Regions from separate parts of the Pseudorhizobium banfieldiae genome, predicted to be linked through region 4. Evidence: predicted binding sites of a transcription regulator. Region 4 holds the regulator's gene; each other region holds the start of a gene.

The links. The regulator LexA, encoded in region 4, represses DNA repair genes until DNA is damaged. The targets are predictions, from matches to a motif close to TGTTCNNNNTGTGTTCNG.
Positions count from the first base shown of each region.
Region 1: a site for LexA is predicted at 3,566-3,583, ahead of NT26_RS02405 (energy-coupling factor ABC transporter ATP-binding protein). Genes of this name have one in related genera too.
Region 2: a site for LexA is predicted at 3,906-3,923, ahead of recA (recombinase RecA). Genes of this name have one in related genera too.
Region 3: a site for LexA is predicted at 1,715-1,732, ahead of uvrA (excinuclease ABC subunit UvrA). Genes of this name have one in related genera too.

Region 1 covers NZ_FO082820.1:513,503-519,080, forward strand. The annotation lists gene NT26_RS02385 (PQQ-dependent sugar dehydrogenase) at 1-1,003, shown strand, start outside; gene NT26_RS02390 (c-type cytochrome) at 1,003-1,593, shown strand; gene NT26_RS02395 (biotin transporter BioY) at 1,635-2,198, opposite strand; gene NT26_RS02400 (energy-coupling factor transporter transmembrane component T family protein) at 2,209-2,829, opposite strand; gene NT26_RS02405 (energy-coupling factor ABC transporter ATP-binding protein) at 2,826-3,506, opposite strand; gene NT26_RS02410 (winged helix-turn-helix domain-containing protein) at 3,620-4,810, shown strand; gene NT26_RS02415 (antitoxin Xre-like helix-turn-helix domain-containing protein) at 4,881-5,315, shown strand; gene NT26_RS02420 (RES family NAD+ phosphorylase) at 5,319-5,578, shown strand, end outside.
Region 2 covers NZ_FO082820.1:1,830,135-1,835,712, forward strand. The annotation lists gene alaS (alanine--tRNA ligase) at 1-2,609, opposite strand, end outside; gene recA (recombinase RecA) at 2,762-3,847, opposite strand; gene NT26_RS09075 (carbohydrate kinase family protein) at 4,084-5,025, shown strand; gene NT26_RS09080 (pseudouridine-5'-phosphate glycosidase) at 5,045-5,578, shown strand, end outside.
Region 3 covers NZ_FO082820.1:1,738,049-1,743,626, forward strand. The annotation lists gene gyrA (DNA gyrase subunit A) at 1-155, opposite strand, end outside; gene NT26_RS08635 (MarC family protein) at 380-1,012, shown strand; gene NT26_RS08640 (single-stranded DNA-binding protein) at 1,053-1,601, opposite strand; gene uvrA (excinuclease ABC subunit UvrA) at 1,854-4,775, shown strand; gene NT26_RS08650 (DUF72 domain-containing protein) at 4,792-5,578, shown strand, end outside.
Region 4 covers NZ_FO082820.1:1,552,864-1,558,441, forward strand. The annotation lists gene gltA (citrate synthase) at 1-1,127, opposite strand, end outside; gene NT26_RS07720 (ComEC/Rec2 family competence protein) at 1,403-3,895, shown strand; gene lexA (transcriptional repressor LexA) at 3,876-4,592, opposite strand; gene kdsA (3-deoxy-8-phosphooctulonate synthase) at 4,799-5,578, shown strand, end outside.

The sequences.
Region 1 (5,578 bases), 1.0 Mb from region 4:
TGGACCGCAGGGGATTGTTACGTTCGTAGGGACGAGGAAGGACAAGGTCTGGGCCGTCACCGATCGCAACAAGGATCGGGTTGCCGACGAGGTTAAGGACTTCGCGCCGTCGCTGCAGTTCTCGATCCCCAATGGTCCCTGCTTCTCGAAGGACGGGTTCCTCTACATCGCGGAGCAGAACCGTGTCCTGCTGTTCCCGGCTGCGGAGTTCTTCTACGAGAGCCCGGATGTCGCTGCTTTCAACCTCGTGAAGAAGGGCGAGTTGATCCCGCCGGAGCATGAGAGCTTCAACCATACGGCGCGCGTCTGCAAGATCGGTCCGGATGGCAAGATCTACATATCGCTGGGCCAGCCGTTCAACGTTGCGCCTGCGGAGAGCCTCGATACCTTCAAGGAGCACGGTATCGGCGGCATCATCCGCATGAACACCGACGGCACCGGACGGGAGGTCTATACCTACGGCATCCGCAATTCCGTCGGGCATGACTTCCATCCGGTGACGGGTGAACTCTGGTTCACCGACAACCAGGTGGACGGCATGGGCGATGACATCCCGCCGGGCGAGATCAACCGGCAGACGGAAGCCGGCCAGAACTTTGGCCATCCGTGGTATGGTGGCGGCTCGATCCGCACCACGGAATATGAAGGGCAGGAGATCCCGGTCGAGGTTGTGATGCCGGCCGTCGAGATGGACGCGCATGCCGCAGACCTCGGGATGACATTCTACACCGGCAACATGTTCCCGGCGCGGTATAAGAACGCGATCTTCTCGGCGCAGCACGGATCGTGGAACCGTACGACCCCGATCGGCGCCCGCGTTATGGTCACCTTCATCGATGACGAAGGAAAGGCCACGAGCGAGGTCTTCGCGGAAGGCTGGATCGACGAGAACGGCGAGTATCTCGGTCGTCCGGTTGACGTCGCGCAGTTGCGCGATGGCTCTCTGCTGGTCTCCGACGACCTCGCCGGTGCCCTCTACCGCATCTCCTACGAGGGCAATTGATGCAAAAAGTCGTGCTGGCATACCTGGGTGGGGTTCTCCTCACCCAGGGCACGGTAGCAGGGGCGCAGGACCTCGCGGGCGATGTCGAAGCGGGTCGGAAGAAAGCCGGTATGTGCCGCACCTGCCACGGGATTGACGGCGTGGGCCGCATCCCGATCGCGCCTCACATCGGCGGCGAGAGCGCTGCCTATCTGGCAAGGCAGCTTGCGGCCTTCCGCGACGGTACCCGTACCCATGAAATGATGTCCGTCGTGGCGAAGGGGCTTGATGATCAGGCGATCGCGGATCTTGCGGCCTGGTATTCGGCCCAGCAGGCGAGCGCGTCGCTGCCTTCCGGCAAGACTGAGAACATGGCGCCCGGGGCCTGTGTCGCCTGCCATGGAGCGGATGGGCTGGCGACCATCGATGATGCCCCGAATCTTGCCGGGGAGAATGCGATCTACATCGACACGCAGTTGAAGGCTTTCCGCAGCGGCAAGCGCAAGCACGAGATCATGTCGGAGATCGCTGCGGGCCTGAGCGACGCAGAAATCAGGGCCGTCGCCGACTGGTATGCCGGAACGAAGCTCGAGGTCGTTCCGGTAAAGTGAGGTGGGCGCAGGCGGATCGGATTATCGCCCACCTCATTTGATCAGGCGCGGGCCGGAAGCAGCGGATATCCGGCCATGACCGCGCGGCCGGCAAGCGCGGCCACGACTGCCTTCACGACATCGCCCGGGATGAAGGCCATGGATCCGAGGAAGGCCTTGGTGAAGCCGAGCCCTGAAACAAGCGCCAGATAGCTTATGCCGAAGACATAGAGCACGACGACGCCGCCCGCCACGGCGGCTGCGAAGAAGCCGGCCGTCTGCAGCATGGCGCTCTGCGAACTGCGGACGAACCGTTCCGACAGATAGCCGGTGACGAAGGCAGCGAACACCCAGCCGATCAGGAAGCCGGTTGTCGGCGCAGCGAAGACGGCAAGACCACCGCGTCCACCCGAAAGCACCGGCAAACCGATCGCGGCAAGCAGAAGGACCAGCAGCACGGCGATGGTGCCGCGACGCGCCCCCAGGATTACGCCAGCAAGCATCACGCCCATGGATTGGGCGGTGATCGGCACTGGGATGAAGCCGAGCATGATTGGCGGCAAGAGGCCAAGCGCCACGATGATGGCGGCGAAGAGGGCTGCGAGAACGAGATCGCGACTGCTCATATGAAAACTCCTAGGAATCGGTGGAGTGCTTGTGCCCGCGGATGCCGCGAGCGTCAATGGCGGCAGCGATCTCATCCGCGGCCTTCAGGGTTTGGATCGTGAGCGGCGCAAGGACTGTGGTTGGGCGCAGCTTCAGCCCGCGAGCTCGATGCGCCTGCTTCAGGAGGTCATAGCGAGACAGGACCTCCGGTACGAAGCGGATGACGAGGCCGACTGCAAGCCCGATGTCATCTGCACGCACGAGGCCAAGCCGCTCCAGCGGCCGCGCCGCCCGGCTGACCACGTCGATGAAGGCACCCACCGGCGTTGTCGCGGTGACAGCGGCGGCAACCAGCATCAGTGTGGTGAGCCGCAGCAGCGCGACAACGCCCTCTTCAACCGAACCCAGAAGGACCGTCGCCAGCGCCACCACGACGATCGTCAGCAGGATTGGTCGCAGGCGGATCCAGCCGGTTCTGACGCCGATGCCGGTGGAGGCATAAAGGACAAACCCAGCGAGCGCCGACGCTCCGAGGATGAGCGGCGAGCGCGTGAGGAAGACGGCCAAGCTCACCACGAGCACGAGGAGAAGTTTTGGCGCTGCGGCAAGTCGATGGAGCGGGCTTCTGCCCTGGACGTAGAGGGAATTCATGCCCCAGCGATCTCGCGGTAGCGCCGGATCGCGTTCGCCGGCAGCCCGTCCATCAGTATCTGGCCTTCGTGGAAGAGCAGGACGCGATCGAATGTTTCGACGAGTTCCAGATCATGGCTGATGACGAGCACATCCTCCTCCAGCCGGTCGATCGTTTTCTGAACGAGGAGGCGATTGCGCAGGTCGAGCTGGTTGGTCGGTTCGTCTAGGATCACCAGCGCCGGCTCGGTCACCAGGACCGATGCGAGCGCCGCAAGCTGAAGCTCGCCGCCGGAAAGTTCGTGCACCCGCCGGTCTGCCAGATGCTTTATGCCGAAGCGGGAAAGCACGCCGTCGACCTTTGCTTTCACCTCGGCGCGCATCAGCTTTTTGGCCCGAAGTCCGAGTTCGATGTCCTCTCGCAGGATCGGCAGGATGATCTGGTTCTGGGGGTTCTGGAAGATGAAGCCGACCTGGCTGCGCACGCTTTCGCCATCTTGCGCGGTGTTCAAACCGTTGATGGACACGCTTCCCTGGCTCGGCTGCACGAGACCATTGATCATCCTGGCAAAGGTGGTCTTGCCGGAACCATTGAGGCCGATGATCCCGATTCGCCTTTCGGTCAGGGAAACCGAGATCGGTCGCACTGCCACGTGGCCGTCGAAGCTCGCCGCCGCCTGGAGAAATCTGACGTCCAACTTGCGTCCTCTCGACTGTCGAGGGCTCCCTATAGACCGGATGCCGGGGCAGGGGAATGCAAAACATAAGGTGAACATTGAAGTGCGCCGATGATCGTCCTAATGTTGCCGACATGGCGATTCTCATCCCGAACGAGCAGGCGCGGCGAATCTTTCTTGAGCGGCAGGGCCTCTCCCTGCCCCCCTCCCGCAGCCTCGACAAGGCCGGACTGTCGAGCCTGATCGACAAGCTCGGCTTCGTGCAGATCGATAGTATCGCGACCGTCGAACGCGCCCATCACATGATCCTGTTCTCGCGCAACCAGACCTATCGGCGCGAGCACCTGCAGCATCTGCTGGAGAATGATGGCGAACTGTTCGAGCACTGGACGCATGATGCCTCCGTCATTCCGTCCGCCTATTTCCGTTATTGGAAGCATCGTTTTGCACGCCGCGAAGCGGTGATCGGGGAGCGCTGGAGAAAATGGCAGGGAGAGGGTTACGACAGCGCTTTCGAAGAGACCTACCGGCGAATCGTCGAGGCTGGCCCTATCATGGCCCGGGAGATGAAGGCGGATGAGCACAAGTCCGGCGGATGGTGGAACTGGCATCCCAACAAGACGGCGCTCGAATACTACTGGCACACGGGGAAGCTAGCGATCGCGGGACGGGTGAATTTCCAGAAGGTTTATGACCTCACGGAAAGGGTGCTACCGGCGCATCATCACGAACCGGAGGTCAGCCACGAGGAATTCGTCGATTGGGCCTGCCGCAGCGCGCTCAAGCGGCTGGGATTTGCGACGTCCGGCGAGATCGCCGCGTTCTGGGCCCTCGTCACGCCGCAGGAGGCAAAGGATTGGGTCGACGCCCATCGCGACGAGTTGACGGAGGTGGTGATCGAGAGCGCCAATGGCAGCAGGCCGCGGGCGGCCCATGCTTTCCAGGATTTTCCCACTTCGCTGGATAGTATTTCCGAGCCTCCGGGGCGCATCCGCGTCCTCAGTCCGTTCGACCCCCTGCTGCGCGACCGCAACAGGGCCGAACGGCTGTTCAACTTCAGCTACCGGATCGAGATATTCGTGCCCGAGCCGAAGCGCCAATACGGCTACTACGTCTTTCCGCTGATCGAGGGCGACCGGATGATCGGCCGCATCGACATGAAGGCGGATCGCAAGGCGGGATCTCTGGATGTCAGGCGTCTCTGGCTTGAGCCAGGCGTTCGCGCCTCGAACGGCAGGCTGGAAAAGCTGGATGCAGAGCTGTTCCGCGTTGCGCGTTTCGCCGGCGTGGAGCGCGTCAACTACTTGGCGGGTTGGCAGCCCTGAGGAAAAACATTGGATAGTCTACATCAAATGATGTATATAGGAGCCATCATCTGAATGAGAGAGCGAGCGCATGGCAACCGCATTGGAACTTGTCTCACCGCAGAGCACCCGCCGACGCCAGACATTCGCATCGGAAGAGGATCGGGTCCGGCTGTCTGCCACCGCGCTCAAGGCTTTCGTACGTCTTGTGGAGGAATGGGATCTCACAGGAGCGCAGGCGGCTGCTCTTCTCGGCGTGTCAGTGAGCACTTGGGATCGGCTGAAGCCGGGAAGCGAGCGCAGGACGCTGAGCCAGGATCAGATGACGCGCATCTCTGTCCTGACCGGCATCTACAAGGGCCTGCATCTGCTGTTTGCCGACCGCATGGCCGACCGCTGGCCTTCTCTCCCAAACTCGGGGCCGCTGTTCAATGGCCAGACGCCGGTTGCCGCGATGATCGAAGGCGGTATCCCGCTCATGCTGGACGTTCGGCGCTACATCGACGCAGTGCGTGGGGGACTGTGACCGGTGACGGATGACGTACCGGTCATCACCACGGCCTATTCGAGGACTGTTCGGCTGGTCACCACAGCAAGGCTGAGGGAGTCGGTGCTGACGTCCCTAATCGACGATGCCGACGAACTCGCGCAATTGGCCGAAATCGAAGGTGCCACCAGCAGCCGTAGCGTGGCCGAGACGACCGGCATTTCCGGCCTCGACGCGAATGAACTCGTCTACGACGTGCCTCATGCGCACTTCATCAATGCGAGTTTCGCCTATGCGAAGCC
Region 2 (5,578 bases), 280 kb from region 4:
CCGTCGGGACCGCCTGCCTGTGCCATGTCCGGACGTCCACCGCCGCCCTTGCCGCCGAGCGCCGCCGACGCGATGCGGACCAGATCGACTGCGCTGAAACGGCCAGTCAGATCCTCCGTCACGGCGACCACGGCACTTGCCTTGCCATCCGCCGATACGCCCACGAGCGTAACCACGCCCGAACCCAGGCTTGCCTTGCCCTCATCCGCCAATCCCTTCAGATCCCGGGCATCGATCCCCTCAAGAACCTTGCCGAGATACTTCGTTCCGGCGACCTCGCGAACTTCGCTGGCACCGCCACCCTGGCTTCCGCCCATGGCAAGGCGCCGCTTCGTCTCGGCCAGTTCCCGCTCGAGCTTCCGCCGCTCTTCCACCAGCGCTTCCACGCGCGAGACGACCTCGCCCGGCTGCACCTTCAGCGCCGAAGCAAGCGTCTTCACCCGCTCGTCCTGTTCCGCCAGATAGGCAAGGGCCGCCGCACCCGTGACGGCCTCGACGCGGCGAACGCCGGCCCCCACGGCGCTCTCCCCCAAGATCCGCACCAGGCCGATATCGCCGGTCGCATTCACATGGGTGCCGCCGCAGAGCTCGATCGAATAGGGCTTGCCCGACTTCTCTCCGGCGATCGCCGTCCCCATCGAAACGACGCGAACCTCGTCCCCGTATTTTTCTCCGAACAGCGCCATGGCGCCCTCTGCAATGGCATCGTCGACACTCATCAGCCGAGTCGAGACCGGAGCGTTCTGGATGACGATCGCGTTGGCCATCTCCTCGACCCTTCGGAGTTCCTCACCCGACATCGGCTTCGGATGCGAAATGTCGAAGCGCAGCCGCTCCGGTGCCACGAGCGATCCCTTCTGTGCCACATGCGAACCAAGCACTTCCCGAAGCGCCTCGTGAAGCAGATGGGTGGCGGAGTGATTGGACCGCAGTTGCGACCGCCGGCCATGGTCGACAGCGAGCATAACCGCTTCGCCGGCCTTCAGGGTCCCGGAGACGACCTGGGCGCTGTGGACGAAGAGCCCCTCGCCCTTTTTCTGGGTGTCAGTTACCTCAAGACGGGCGTGGTCGGTGGTGATCACGCCGGTGTCGCCCATCTGGCCGCCGGATTCCCCATAGAAGGGCGTCTGGTTCACCACAACCTGCACGGTCTCTCCAGCCGTGACGGCTTCGACGCTCGCTCCGTCGCGCACCAGCGCCTGCACCACGCCTTCGGCAGTCTCGGTGTCATAACCGAGGAACTCGGTCGCGCCGTGCTTCTCCTTGAGCTCGAACCAGATCGTTTCGGTGGCCTTGTCGCCCGAACCTGCCCAGCTGGCGCGGGCCTCGGCCTTCTGACGCTGCATGGCGTCATTGAAGCCCATGATGTCGACGCCGATCCCCCGCGCCCGTAATGCGTCCTGGGTCAGGTCGAGCGGGAAGCCATAGGTGTCGTAGAGCTTGAATGCCGTCTCGCCATCGAGGCTGTCGCCCTTGGAGAGATCCTGCGTGGCATCCGAAAGCAGCGTCAGGCCGCGGTCGAGCGTCTTCCGGAAACGGGTTTCTTCGAGCTTCAAAGTTTCGGACGTCAGCGCCTCGGCGCGAACGAGCTCCGGATAGGCGCGGCCCATCTCCTGAACCAGCGTCGGCAACAGGCGGTACATTAGGGGCTCACGCGCACCGAGCAGTTGCATGTGGCGCATGGCACGGCGCATGATGCGGCGCAGTACGTAGCCGCGGCCTTCGTTCGACGGCAGTACCCCGTCGGCAATCAGGAAGGCAGACGAACGAAGATGGTCTGCGATGACCCGGAAGCTTGCCGCCTGGTCACCCTCGGCCTTGGCGCCGACGACATCCTCCGTGGCGGAAATCAGGTTCCGGAAGAGGTCCGTCTCGAACACGCTTCCGACGCCTTGCAGCACGCAGGCCATGCGCTCCAGCCCCATGCCGGTATCAATCGACGGCTTGGGCAGCGGCGTCCGTTCGCCCGGCGCCGTCTGGTCGAACTGCATGAAGACCAGGTTCCAGAACTCGAGGAAGCGGTCGCCATCCTCTTCCGGCGAACCGGGCGGGCCGCCCCAGACATGCTCGCCCTGGTCGATGAAGATCTCGGAACAGGGACCGCAGGGACCGGTATCGCCCATCTGCCAGAAATTGTCCGAAGTCGGGATGCGAATGATCTTGTCGTCGGAGAAGCCAGCGATCTTCTTCCAGAGGGTCGCAGCCTCTTCATCCTCCGAGTAGACCGTGACCAGCAAGCGGTGCTTCGGGAGGTCGAAGCCTTCCGTAACCAGCTTCCAGGCTAGCTCGATCGCGCGCTCCTTGAAGTAGTCGCCGAAGGAGAAGTTGCCAAGCATCTCGAAGAAGGTCAGGTGGCGGGCGGTATAGCCGACATTGTCCAGATCGTTGTGCTTGCCGCCGGCGCGGACGCATTTCTGCGAGGTCGTGGCCGTCGAGTATGGGCGGCTTTCCAGGCCGGTGAAGACGTTCTTGAACTGCACCATGCCGGCATTGGTGAACATCAGCGTCGGGTCATTGCGCGGCACCAGCGGGCTGGACGACACGATCTCGTGGCCGTTCTTCTTGAAATAGTCGAGGAAGGTCGACCGGATGTCATTCACGCCGCTCATGCTACGCCCTTTGTTCCGCCGGATGCGGATCCGTCATTTGAAAACCAGTGGCTTTTATCGCCCGCACCGGAGACTGTCCAGCCAAACGCAGAACCGGCCGCGCATCTTTGCAGACACGCAGCCGGTGAAATGAAAAGGTTGAACTGAGAGACCTACAGGTCCTCTCCGTCGCCCTCCTGAGCGTCCGGGCCGCCATTCTCCAGGAAGCGGTCGGCGATCAGCCCGGCGTTCTGGCGAAGTGCCAGCTCGATCTCACGGGCAAGCTCCGGATTGTCCTTGAGGAAGGTCTTGGCGTTCTCACGCCCCTGCCCCAGTCGCTGGCTGTTGTACGAGAACCAGGCACCCGACTTCTCGACGATGCCAGCCTTGACTCCAAGATCCACCAACTCGCCGGTCTTGGAAACACCCTCGCCGTACATGATGTCGAACTCGACCTGCTTGAAGGGAGGCGCCATCTTGTTCTTGACGACCTTCACGCGCGTCTGGTTGCCGACCACTTCCTCACGCTCCTTGACGGAACCGATCCGGCGGATGTCGAGGCGGACGGAGGCATAGAACTTCAGCGCATTGCCGCCCGTAGTGGTTTCCGGCGAACCGAACATGACGCCGATCTTCATGCGGATCTGGTTGATGAAGATGACCATGCAGTTCGAGCGTGAGATAGAGGCGGTCAGCTTGCGCAGCGCCTGGCTCATCAGTCGAGCCTGCAGGCCGGGCAGGCTGTCACCCATCTCGCCTTCAATCTCGGCCCTTGGCGTCAATGCGGCGACAGAGTCGACCACCAGCACGTCGATCGCCCCGGACCGAACCAGCGTATCGGTGATTTCAAGTGCCTGCTCGCCGGTATCAGGCTGGGAGATCAGCAGGTTCTCAAGGTCTACGCCGAGCTTGCGCGCGTAGATCGGATCAAGAGCGTGCTCGGCATCCACGAATGCGCAGATGCCACCTTTCTTCTGAGCCTCGGCTATCGTCTGCAAGGCAAGCGTCGTCTTGCCCGAGCTTTCCGGTCCATAGATTTCGACGATGCGGCCCTTGGGCAGTCCGCCGATGCCGAGCGCGATGTCGAGGCTGAGGGAGCCAGTGGAAACCGTCTCGGTCTCCACCACATTCTCCTTCGCGCCAAGCTTCATGATCGATCCCTTGCCGAAGGATCGTTCGATCTGCGACAGTGCCGCGTCCAGCGCCTTGCTCTTATCCACTGTTTTGTCCTCTACAAGCCGCAAAGAATTTTGTGCCATCTGATCCACCTTTAGGTTATTGACGCCGCGCAGGCAACGAAGCAGCTGATGTCGATCATGTACACGTTTTGTTCTCATGGCGCAAGAGCCTGCCATGTGATTGGCATTTGGGCGTTTTTCGAAAATCGTTCGCCTCCTGTTCCGCCTGCTGCAGACGGGATGTATTCCCGGGTGGCCGGACGGGCCGAGACCTGCATCCCTCGAATCGTTTGCAGCATTTTTCGGGGCCTTTGGCCATGAAGAAACGGATCCTGGTTCTCGGAGGAGCACACCTCGATCGTCGCGGCCGCATCGCCGCCGACACAGTGGCTGGTGCCAGTAACCCGGGGACGTGGCGGGAGGACGTGGGAGGCGGCGCGTTCAATGTCGCGCGAAATCTTGCACGGCTCGGGCATGCGGTGGAGCTCATCGCCCCGCGCGGTGGCGATGCAGCGGGTCAACGGGTTGCCGAGGAGGCATCGTTGGCGGGTATCGACGACCGGCCCTTCGTCTTCCTCGACCGCGCCACCCCCAGCTATACCGCGATCCTCGAGCAGGACGGCAATCTCGTCATCGCCCTTGCGGACATGGAGCTCTATCGGCTCTTCACGCCGCGGCGGCTTCGTGCAAGGTCGGTCCGGGAGGCAATGGCACGCGCCGATCTGATCGTCTGCGACGCCAATCTGCCCGCTGAGACGCTGTCCGCGCTCGGTGCGGAAGCGAGCGCAAGGGGAATAGCTTTGGCGGGCATCGCGATCTCACCAGCGAAGGTGATCCGCTTCCGAAAGGTTCTTCCCGACATTGCGTGGCTGTTTATGAATTCGGCGGAGGCTGCGGCGCTTGCCGGCGCGGCAGCCTCTCCGGATCAGTGGGCAGACCTTCTCCGTCCGCTCGGGCTTTCCGGTGGGGTGGTCACGAATCGTGGCGAGGATGTTGCTGCCTTCGACAGCCAAACGACTTTGATGATCAAGCCACCCCCCGCAAGCCAGATCGTGGATGTTACCGGCGCTGGGGATGCGCTCGCCGCAGGTGTGCTCGATGCGCTTCTTGCCGGCGAGAGCTTGCCACGAGCCCTTGTTCGTGGGATCGCTGCCTCGCAGATTGCCTTGGCCTCACCCTATGCCGCCCCTCCGGAACTCGATCGCAACCTTCTGGAGCGCAAGGCCGCAGAGATAGCAGCATCAACCGCCTACTCCTGAGATCTTGCCGGAGAAAGACATGAACGCGTCCGCCGATCCCACTCTTCCTATCGTCTATTCCGAGGAGGTCGCTGCTGCCAGGCGGGCTGGCCGCCCGCTCGTCGCGCTGGAATCCACCATCATAACCCATGGAATGCCCTATCCCGGCAATCTGGACATGGCACGTAGTGTCGAGACGATCATCCGGCAGGCTGGCGCCGTACCGGCCACGATAGCGGTAATCCACGGCATCCTGCATGTCGGGCTGGAGGACAGCGAACTGCAGGATCTTGCCCAGGCAAGGGACGCGCTGAAGCTCTCACGCGCCGATCTGGCGTTTGCAGTGGCGCTCGGTCGCACCGGAGCCACCACGGTCGCCGCCACCATGATTGCAGCTTCACTCGCTGGTATCGATGTCTTCGCAACCGGCGGGATCGGCGGCGTTCATCGTGGCGCGGAGGAGAGCTTCGACATTTCGGCAGATCTCGAGGAATTGGCGAAGACACCCGTTATTGTCGTCTGCGCCGGCGCCAAGGCGATCCTCGACATTCCCAAGACGCTCGAGGTTCTGGAG
Region 3 (5,578 bases), 190 kb from region 4:
ACCGGCTTCAATCCGTCACGAACATCCGGGAGCGCGCGGCTGACGATGACGCTCATGGCGTAATCGAGATAGGACCGCTGCATCTCTTCCATGATGGAAATGGGTTCGATGCCGGGTGGCAGCTTTCCGCCGCCGGGGGTGCTTTGCTCAGTCAAATCGGATCACGATCTTTGTTCGGAATCAGTTGTGTTTCTATAGCGGAAAGCGGCTTCATGCGCCAAGTTCGACACCGGTTGTGAACAGGTTTCGAGCCCTGGCGAGAAAGCCGGCGTACCGCGGCGCACCAGACAATGGCCAGGTCACCCTTCCCTTGAAGGTCACGCCGTCCTAACAAGGTCGGAGGGGGTCCGCAAGGATCGGCAAACGCGCTGGAGGAGAGATGGCGACTGCAGACATATTGGTCAATGCCTTCACCACCCTGCTCGTCACACTCGACCCGCCCGGGCTTGCGCCGGTTTTCCTGGGGCTGACGGTCGGCATGAGCCGTGAACAGCGCCGTCACGTCGCTGTGCGCGGCTCGCTGATAGCTTTAGGCATACTTGCCGTCTTCGCGCTCTTCGGCGCGAGCCTGCTGGGCTCCCTCGGAATATCCATGGGCGCCTTCCGCATCGCCGGCGGACTTCTGCTGTTCTGGATCTCTTTCGAGATGGTCTTCGAGCGCCGGCAGGAGCGCAAGGAAAAGACGTCGCAGGCGGCAATCACGGTCGACCACCTCCATAACATTGCGGTGTTTCCGCTGGCGCTTCCGCTGATCGCTGGGCCGGGAGCCATTTCCGCGACGGTACTTCTCGCCGGCACCCTGGCAGGCCCATGGGACCGCCTTCTGCTGATCGGCGTTCTGGCACTCACGATGGGCGTGGTACTGGCGGCCCTGCTGATCGCCGAACGGCTGGACCGCTTCCTGGGAGTAACGGGGCGGGCCATCCTGACCCGCCTTCTCGGAGTTATCCTCGCGGCACTGTCCGTCCAGTTCGTGGTGGACGGGGTGAAGTCGGCGTTCAACACCGTCTGAGCTTTTCAGATCGGTTGCTTACAAAGCGACCGAACGTAGATCAGAACGGGATGTCGTCGTCCAGATCGCGGGAGAAGCCGCCTCCGCCACCCTGTCCGCCACCTTGGCCGCCACGGCTTCCGCCTCCGGCTGGCCGGTCGTAGTCGTCGCCGAAGTTGCCGCCGCCGTAGTCGCTGCCGCCACTGACACGGCCACCACCGCCGCCGCCGCCATAGCTGCCCTGCCCGCCACCTTCGCCGCGCCCGTCCAGCATGGTCAGCGTCGAGTTGAAGCCCTGCAGAACGACCTCCGTCGAATAGCGGTCATTGCCGTTCTGGTCCTGCCACTTGCGGGTCTGCAGCGCGCCCTCGATATAGAGCTTGGCGCCCTTCTTCACATACTGCTCGACGACCTTGCACAGGCCCTCGTTGAAGACGACGACATTGTGCCATTCGGTCTTCTCCTTGCGTTCGCCGCTGTTGCGGTCACGCCAGCTTTCCGAGGTGGCAATGCGCAGGTTGGCGATCGGACGGCCGTCCTGCGTGCGCCGAATTTCGGGATCGGCGCCGACATTACCGATCAGGATTACCTTGTTGACGCTTCCAGCCATAGTTCTTCACCTTGTTCGCTGCCTGTCGTGCAGCCAATTTCCGAGAGGACGGTAGCTTAGACCATCTGCCGCCGGGATTGGCCTCCCTCTGCCGCTCATCCACAGTCGATTTTTGTTCTTTTTTTGTTCTATTAATTCTCTATGATCGAGTCAAGCGACTCGCATTTGACGCGGTCTGTTGGAGTTTCTGCCTTCACACCGCCACTTCATTCACTACATAAGGGCATCGATCCTTCCCCACCGAGCAGACTAATGAGCGAACTTAAGACGATCTCCATCCGTGGTGCGCGTGAGCATAACCTGAAGGGTATCGATCTCGACTTGCCGCGCAACTCGTTGATCGTCATGACCGGGCTCTCCGGCTCAGGCAAATCCTCCCTCGCCTTCGACACGATCTACGCCGAGGGGCAGCGGCGCTATGTCGAAAGCCTTTCGGCCTATGCGCGCCAGTTCCTGGAGATGATGCAGAAGCCGGACGTGGACCAGATCGACGGGCTTTCCCCGGCCATTTCGATCGAGCAGAAGACGACATCCCGCAATCCGCGCTCGACGGTCGGCACGGTCACCGAAATCTACGACTACATGCGCCTGCTGTTTGCGCGCGTCGGCGTTCCCTATTCGCCGGCAACCGGCCTGCCGATCGAGAGCCAGACGGTCAGCCAGATGGTGGACAGGGTCCTCGCCTTCGAGGAGGGAACCCGTCTCTACATCCTGGCGCCGATGATCCGCGGTCGAAAGGGCGAGTACAAGAAGGAACTCGCCGACCTGATGAAAAAGGGCTTCCAGCGGGTGAAGGTGGATGGCGAGTTCTACGAGATCGCCGATGTGCCGGCGCTCGACAAGAAATACAAGCATGACATCGACGTGGTGGTGGATCGCCTCGTTGTGCGTTCGGACATCGGTGCGCGACTGGCCGACAGCCTCGAGACCTCGCTGAAGCTTGCCGACGGTCTGGCAGTCGCGGAGTTTGCCGACAAGCCGCTCCCGCCGCAGGAAACGGCCGCGGGCGGCTCGGTGAACAAGTCGCTGAACGAAACGCATGAACGCATGCTCTTTTCGGAGAAATTCGCCTGCCCCGTTTCCGGCTTTACGATCCCGGAGATCGAACCGCGACTGTTCTCCTTCAACAATCCTTTCGGTGCCTGCCCCACTTGTGACGGGCTCGGCTTCCAGCAGAAGATCGACGCGGCGTTGATCGTGCCGGAGCCGAACCGCACGCTGCGCGACGGCGCTATAGCCCCATGGGCCAAGTCGACTTCACCTTATTACAATCAGACTCTGGAGGGGCTTGGGAAGGTCTATGGCTTCAAGCTGTCCAGCCGCTGGTCGGAACTCTCCGAGCAGGCGCAAGCCGCCATCCTCCAGGGGACCGAAGAGAAGGTCGAGTTCCATTATGCGGACGGCGCCCGGTCCTACAAGACAACGAAGACATTCGAAGGGATCGTTCCCAACCTCGAACGTCGCTGGAAGGAAACCGACAGCGCATGGGCGCGCGAGGAGATAGAGCGCTACATGTCGGCCGCGCCCTGCCCCGCCTGCAACGGCTTCCGTCTGAAACCGGAGGCACTGGCCGTTAAGGTCAACGCGCTGCACATCGGTCAGGTGACAGACATGTCCATCAAGGTGGCCCGGGACTGGTTCGAGGAACTGCCGCAGCACCTGAACACCAAGCAGAACGAGATTGCGGTCCGCATCCTCAAGGAGATCCGCGAGCGGCTACGCTTCCTCAATGACGTGGGCCTCGACTATCTCAGCCTTTCCCGAAATTCAGGCACTCTGTCCGGCGGAGAAAGCCAGCGCATCCGGCTTGCCTCGCAGATCGGTTCCGGACTGACAGGGGTGCTCTACGTGTTGGACGAACCGTCGATCGGCCTTCACCAACGGGACAATGCGCGATTGCTCGACACGCTGAAGCACCTGCGGGACATCGGCAATACCGTGATTGTCGTCGAGCATGACGAGGACGCGATCCTTACCGCCGATTATGTCGTCGATATCGGTCCTGCCGCAGGCATTCACGGCGGTGAAGTGGTCGCGGAAGGCACGCCCGCGCAGGTCATGGCAAACCCGAAATCGATTACCGGCAAGTATCTTTCCGGCGAACTCGGTGTCGCGGTGCCCGCGGAACGTCGCAAGCCGAAGAAGGGCAAGGAGATCAAGGTCGTCGGCGCCCGCGGCAACAATCTGAGGAATGTCACCGCATCTGTGCCGCTCGGTGTTTTCACGGCGGTAACCGGCGTTTCGGGCGGCGGCAAGTCCACCTTCCTGATCGAGACGCTCTACAAGGCCGCCGCACGGCGGGTCATGGGTGCGCGAGAGATTCCGGCCGAGCATGACAGGATCGACGGTTTCGAACACATCGACAAGGTGATCGATATCGACCAGTCGCCGATCGGACGGACGCCGCGCTCCAACCCGGCCACCTATACCGGCGCCTTCACCCCGATCCGTGACTGGTTTGCAGGCCTCCCCGAGGCGAAGGCGCGGGGCTATGCGCCCGGCCGCTTTTCCTTCAACGTCAAGGGCGGCCGTTGTGAGGCCTGCCAAGGCGACGGCGTCATCAAGATCGAGATGCACTTCCTCCCCGACGTCTATGTCACCTGCGACGTCTGCCACGGCAAGCGCTACAACCGTGAGACGCTCGACGTGCATTTCAAGGGCAAGTCGATCGCCGATGTGCTGGACATGACGGTCGAGGAAGGTGTCGAGTTCTTCTCGGCCGTTCCCTCCGTGCGTGACAAGTTGCAGGCGCTCTTCAATGTCGGCCTGGGCTATATCAAGGTGGGGCAGCAGGCCAACACGCTTTCGGGTGGCGAGGCGCAGCGCGTCAAGCTAGCCAAGGAATTGTCGAAGCGCTCGACCGGACGCACGCTGTACATCCTCGACGAGCCGACGACGGGTCTGCATTTCCACGACGTGGCAAAGCTGCTCGACATGTTGCACGAACTGGTGAACCAGGGGAATTCGGTGGTGGTCATCGAGCATAATCTCGAGGTCATCAAGACGGCGGACTGGATCATCGACATCGGGCCGGAAGGTGGAACCGGCGGCGGCGAAGTGGTGGCAGCCGGACCGCCGGAGGTGATCGTCAAGGAAAAGCGGTCCTACACGGGTCAGTTCCTCAAGGAACTGCTCGATCGGCGGCCGGCGAAGAGGGTTGAGGCGGCGGAGTAGTCGCCGGGGAGGCAAGATGGCAGCGGAAGGCACGATTCGCACCGGAATCGGAGGCTGGACCTTCGAGCCGTGGGAAGGCAGTTTCTATCCCGAGAAGCTGCCGAAGAAGCGGCAGCTTGAATATGCGGCCGGCAAGCTGAAGGTCATCGAGGTCAACGGCACCTATTACGGATCGCAGAAGCCAGAGACTTTTGCGAAATGGGCCTCCGAAGTGCCGGAAGGCTTCATCTTCACGCTCAAGGCCAGCCGCTTCACGACTAACCGCAAGGTCTTGGCGGAGGCCGGCGAATCGATCGACAGGTTCTTCGCCCAGGGGCTGACCGAACTCGGCCCGCATCTCGGACCGATTCTTTGGCAGTTCGCGCCCACCAAGAAGTTCGAGCCCGAGGATTTCGAAGCATTCCTGAAGCTTCTGCCAGACAATGTAGACGGACTGCGTCTGCGGCATGTCGTGGAAGTACGCCATGACAGTTTCAAGGTGCCGGAATTCGTGCAACTCCTCGCCCGGCACAATGTCGCGCCCGTCTGCGCCGATCATCATGAATACCCGATGATCGCTGACGTAACCGCTGATTTCGTCTACGCGCGGCTGCAGACGGGATCCGACGACATCCCGAATTGCTATGCGGAAGCCGATCTGAAGGCGTGGGCGGATCGTCTGGAGACATGGGCGTCGGGTGGTGTGCCGGGCGACCTGCCGTTCGTCGACGGGGCTCGCAAGCCGAGGCAGGAACCACGTGACGTCTTTGCCTTCTTCATCCACGAGGGCAAGGTGAATGCCCCGCAGGGGGCGATGGCCCTCC
Region 4 (5,578 bases):
AAGCCCATCGCCTTCAGAGTGATGCCCGAATAGAAGTCGATGTTCGGGTAGAGCTTCTTCTCGATGAAGTACTCGTCCGTCAGGGCGATGCGCTCCAGCTCCATGGCGACCTGCAGCAGCGGGTCGTCCTTGTGGCCGAGTTCGGCCAGGACCTCGTGCGTGGTCTTCTGCATGATCTTGGCGCGCGGGTCGTAGTTCTTGTAGACGCGATGCCCGAAGCCCATCAGGCGGAACGGGTCGTTCTTGTCCTTCGCCCGGGCGATGAATTCCGGGATGCGATCGACGCTGCCGATTTCCGTGAGCATGTTGAGCGCAGCTTCGTTGGCGCCGCCATGCGCAGGGCCCCAGAGGCAGGCAATGCCGGCTGCAATGCAGGCGAACGGATTGGCGCCCGACGAACCGGCGAGGCGGACCGTCGACGTGGAGGCATTCTGCTCATGGTCGGCGTGCAGGATGAAGATGCGATCCATGGCACGGGCGAGGACCGGGTTCACCTTGTATTCCTCGCAAGGGACGGCGAAGCACATGCGCAGGAAGTTCGACGCGTAGTCGAGATCGTTCTGCGGGTAAACGAAGGGCTGGCCGACATGGTACTTGTAGGCCATCGCGGCGATCGTCGGCATCTTGGCGATCATGCGCAGCGAAGCGACCATCCGCTGATGCGGGTCGGTGATGTCGGTAGAGTCGTGATAGAAGGCCGAGAGAGCGCCGACACAGCCGCACATGACCGCCATGGGGTGGGCGTCACGGCGGAAACCGGTGAAGAAGCGCGTCATCTGCTCGTGCACCATGGTGTGGTGCGTGACGCGGTAGTCGAAGTCCTTCTTCTGCGCAGCGGTCGGCAGTTCGCCGTAGAGAAGCAGATAGCAGGTTTCGAGGAAGTCGCCGTGCTCGGCCAGCTGCTCGATCGGGTAGCCGCGATGCAGCAGGACGCCTTCGTCCCCGTCGATGTAGGTGATCTTCGATTCGCACGAAGCGGTAGAGGTAAATCCGGGGTCGTAGGTGAAGGCCCCGGTTTCCTTGTAGAGGGCACCGATGTCGATAACGTCCGGACCGATCGTTCCGGATTTCACGCCCAACTCGACGTTCTTGTTACCCAGTACCAGATTTGCGCTCTTATCCGTCATGCTGATCCTCCAAACTGTTGGCGGCGGGGCGTCTCAAAACGCCACAAGAATTAAGCGTAGTGTGTTGCTATATGATCCGGTCGCCGCTGCCAAGCACTGCGGAGGTCTAATTGTGCGGTGCCGAAATCGCTTCTGCTGTCGAGCCTTGGATGCGGTTAACGATCCGCCAACGGACCGGAGCATGACCTGGAGGTTGGTGCAACCGACTTGCAGTTATGGATTGCATTTCGCCTGCCCTGGTTGCATTCTTCCTCCGGTGGAGCGGGTGGACGCGGATGCCGCAGCAGGGCCTACTTCGGGAGCAGTCCGGGCCGGGTGTGGTTTCCGCTCCCGCAGTGGCAGGCAGCGTCCGTGATGCTGGCGAGAGGCCGGCGCCGATCCTTGCAGATATCCGGTTTCGAAGACCGGAGCCGTTGAGCCTCGTCAACGTCGCGCGGTTGATGGAACGCCTTCCGGCGCAGGTGCGCAGGCTGCTGGAGGAGGAAGTCGCCCATGGCCACGCCTTCCTGTTCCTGCCCGTGCTTGTCGGGGCCGGTGCGGTCTTCTGGTTCACGCTTCCCCGCGATCCGCCGGCGCAAATCCCGCTGGTGCTCTTCCTCGCGTTCGCAATCGCGGCGATCGTCGTCCAACACCGTTCCGGAAGGCTCCCGCTGCTTCTCTTTGCGCCGACGCTTGTTCTGGCGGGGATGGCCCTTGCGCAGTTCGAGACCTGGCGGCATGCCACCGTGATCCTCGACTCCCCCGTTACCACGACCGTTGCAGGCGAGGTGCATCGACGCGAGCCGGCGGGTGAAGGCAGGTGGCGCTACTTCATTCGTGTTCAGCAAACGGAGCAGCCGACCCTCAGGCGACCGCCGAGCGACGTGGTTCTTCTCGCCCGCGGCAAGCACCGGCCATTCGAGGCAGGCGATGCCATCCGGGGGCGCGCCCGTCTGTCTCCGCCTTCCGGGCCTGCGCTGCCCGGCCTGAATGATTTTGCCTTCCGCTCCTTTCATGATGGCATCGGGGCGATTGGCTTCTTCTACGGTGCGCCACAGGCGGCAGTCCCTTCGCAGGCCGCAGCGCTGGACTGGGGCCGGGCCCTCGAGAGATGGATCTTCTCCCTGCGCAGCATGATCGCCGACCGGATACGCAGCGTAGTACCAGGGGACGCGGGTGCGTTCGCAGCAGCCATTGTCACCGATGAGAGACGTGCGATCTCCCGAGAAACGACGGAGGCCCTGCGCATCTCCGGCCTTGCCCATATCGTGGCGATCTCCGGGCTCAACATGGCGCTTGCGGCCGGTATCTTCTTCGTCGGACTGCGCAGTTGCCTCTGCCTCTTCACCGGCTTCGCCCAGGCGTGGCCGGTGAAGAAGATCGCCGCCACCGGGGCGCTGCTCATGGCCACTGCCTACTATCTCGTCTCCGGCTTTGCGGTCTCTGCAGAGCGAGCCTACTTGATGATGGCGGTGATGCTCATCGCCGTATGGTTCGACCGCGCCGCAATCAGCCTTCGCAATATCGCATTGGCGGCCCTCATCATGCTGGCAATGGCCCCCTCCGAGATCATGGGGCCGAGCTTCCAGATGTCATTCGCGGCGACGGCCGCGCTGGTCGCGGGTTATGCCTATTGGAGCCGGCGCGGCGCAGGGGAGGATCCGGAACCATCGATCTTCGCCCGGGGCAGGCTCGCGCCGGTGCTGACCGGCTGGCACTGGATGGCGGGGATTTTTGCAACTTCGCTGATCGGCGGATTGTCGACGGCGATCTATTCGATGGAGCACTTTCACCGGCTTGCCGGCTATGGCCTGGCGGCCAACCTCGCCGTCATGCCGATCATCTCGTTCGTGGTCATGCCGGCCGGCCTGCTTGGCATGTTGCTGATGCCGCTCGGGCTCGACGCGCCCCTCCTGAAACTGATGGGTCTGGGGCTGGAGGCGGTCATCGCGGTCGCAAAGCACGTGGCCAGCTGGGGTGGAGACGTCGGCACCGGCCGGCAGCACCCCTGGTTCCTGTCGATCGCCTCGATCGGGTTCCTGATCCTCGCCCTGTTGCGCACCCGGCTTCGGCTGGTCGGCGTACCGATCATGGCGCTCGCCTTCGCGCTGAGCTCGCAGGCGAACCGACTGCCCCAACCTGATATTCTGATCTCCGACGACGGCGCGCTGGTGGCACTGTGGAACGATGGCGTTGCCACCAACCGCACGCGCTCGCCGGCGTTTGTCTTCGACCAGTGGCAGCGCGCTCTGCTGCTTCCCGAGCCCGTCCCTCCGGTCATGTCTCCGGCAAGTGACCTCGGCATTGCGGCGGCAGGCCATCCTTCTGTGAAAGCCGCGCTGACGGACGAGCAGCGTGACCGGATCCGTTCGGAGATGTCGTCAACGCTCGCTCTCGCCGCAGCTGATGCGGGCCGGTTCCATTGCCTGCCCAAGCTGTGGTGCGTGGCGGTGGCCCGTGAGGGCGGAGTCAGTATTGCCGTGGTTGAGGATCCGCGACTTGCGGGAAGCGCCTGCGATCTGGCGGCGCTGGTTGTCGCCCCTCGCGCGCGGTTCGACGAATGTCGCTCGGGTGCCGTGCTGTTGAACGGCGCAAGCCTGAGAAAGACTGGCGCGATCGAAATCTACTTGAATGGCAGTCCCGACCCGTCCCTGTGGCGGATCAACGCGGCCAGTGCCGGTACCCGCCGTCCGTGGACCAGCCACCGCTTCTATGACTGGCGCACCGACCGCTTCGACGAAACCCTTCCCGAACCGTTGCTTCGAATGATCAGTGGTAGCGGCGGATGAGGCCGACGAGCTTTCCCTGAACCTTCACCCGATCGGCGGGAAGGATGCGAGTCTCATAGGCCGGGTTGGCAGCCTCCAGCGCGATCGAGGCGCCGCGGCGGCGGAACCGCTTCAGCGTTGCCTCCTCTTCATCGACGAGGGCCACGACAATGTCCCCGGGGCTGGCTGTCTGGCCGTTGCGGATGATGACCGTATCGCCATCCAGGATCCCCGCCTCAATCATCGAGTCGCCCTTGACCTCCAGTGCATAGTGCTCGCCGGCGCCAAGCATTTCGACAGGCACCGCAATATCATGCGTATTGTTCTGGATTGCCGAGATCGGCACGCCCGCCGCGATGCGTCCCATGACCGGCACGCTCGTGCTTGCGTTCTCGTTGCTTGCGGCGATCGGCGAGGGGGGCGGTGCCGGCTTCTGCTTGCCAAGGCTGCCCTCGATGACGCTCGGCGAGAAGCCGCGGCGCGGCTGCAGGCTGGTGCTGTAGGCTTCCGGCAGCTTGATGACCTCGAGTGCTCGCGCCCGATTGGGCAGCCGGCGGATGAAGCCACGCTCCTCGAGCGCCGTGATCAGCCGGTGAATGCCCGACTTCGACGCCAGATCGAGCGCATCCTTCATCTCGTCGAAGGACGGAGGCACGCCCGACTCCTTCATCCTCTCGTGAATGAAAAGAAGCAGTTCCTGCTGTTTGCGCGTGAGCATCCGGGTTCCCTGACGATGAAACAAATACGGAACAGACCATATATGTTCCGGGTGTGTTCCGCAAGGCTAAAGTTCCAGCTGCGTCGGCGCGCTTATGCCTTGGCTCCGTGACAGAGGCGGTGGTTGCTGTTATGGACATCGCGTCCGCCGCAGCCGGGTCCACGCGACGGAGCAGATGCCGCTTGAAAAGGAGTGCCGCCATGGACATGAAGCCCAATCCCGAAGTTGTCGTGGGTGACGGCGAAGGCCGGGTGCTGTTCTCCCAGTCGAGCCGCATCGCACTGATAGCGGGCCCCTGCCAGATGGAGAGCCGTGACCACGCCTTCATGATCGCCGGAAGGCTCAAGGAACTCTGCGCCGAGCTCGGGATCGGCCTCGTCTACAAGTCCTCCTTTGACAAGGCGAACCGGACATCTTTGTCGGGCAAGCGTGGCATCGGCCTGGACAAGGCCATGGAGATATTCGCGGACCTGAAGAAGGAGTTCGGATTCCCGGTGCTCACCGACGTTCATACCGAGGAGCATTGCGCGCTCGTCGCGCCGATAGTCGATATCCTGCAGATACCGGCCTTCCTTTGCCGCCAGACCGATCTGCTGATCGCCGCCGCAAAGACCGGTCGCGCCATCAACGTCAAGAAGGGCCAGTTCCTGGCGCCCTGGGACATGAAGAACGTCCAGGCCAAGTTCACCGCAAGCGGCAATCCGAACGTGCTTCTCTGCGAGCGTGGCGCCTCCTTCGGCTACAATACGCTGGTCTCGGACATGCGCTCGCTGCCGATCATGGCCGCCATGGGGTCGCCGGTCGTCTTCGATGCCACCCATTCCGTGCAGCAGCCCGGCGGGCAGGGCGGTTCATCCGGTGGCCAGCGCGAATTCGTCGAGACGCTGGCGCGCGCGGCAGTGGCGGTCGGCGTCGCCGGCCTCTTCATCGAGACGCACGAGGACCCGGACAATGCGCCCTCCGATGGCCCGAACATGGTTCATCTG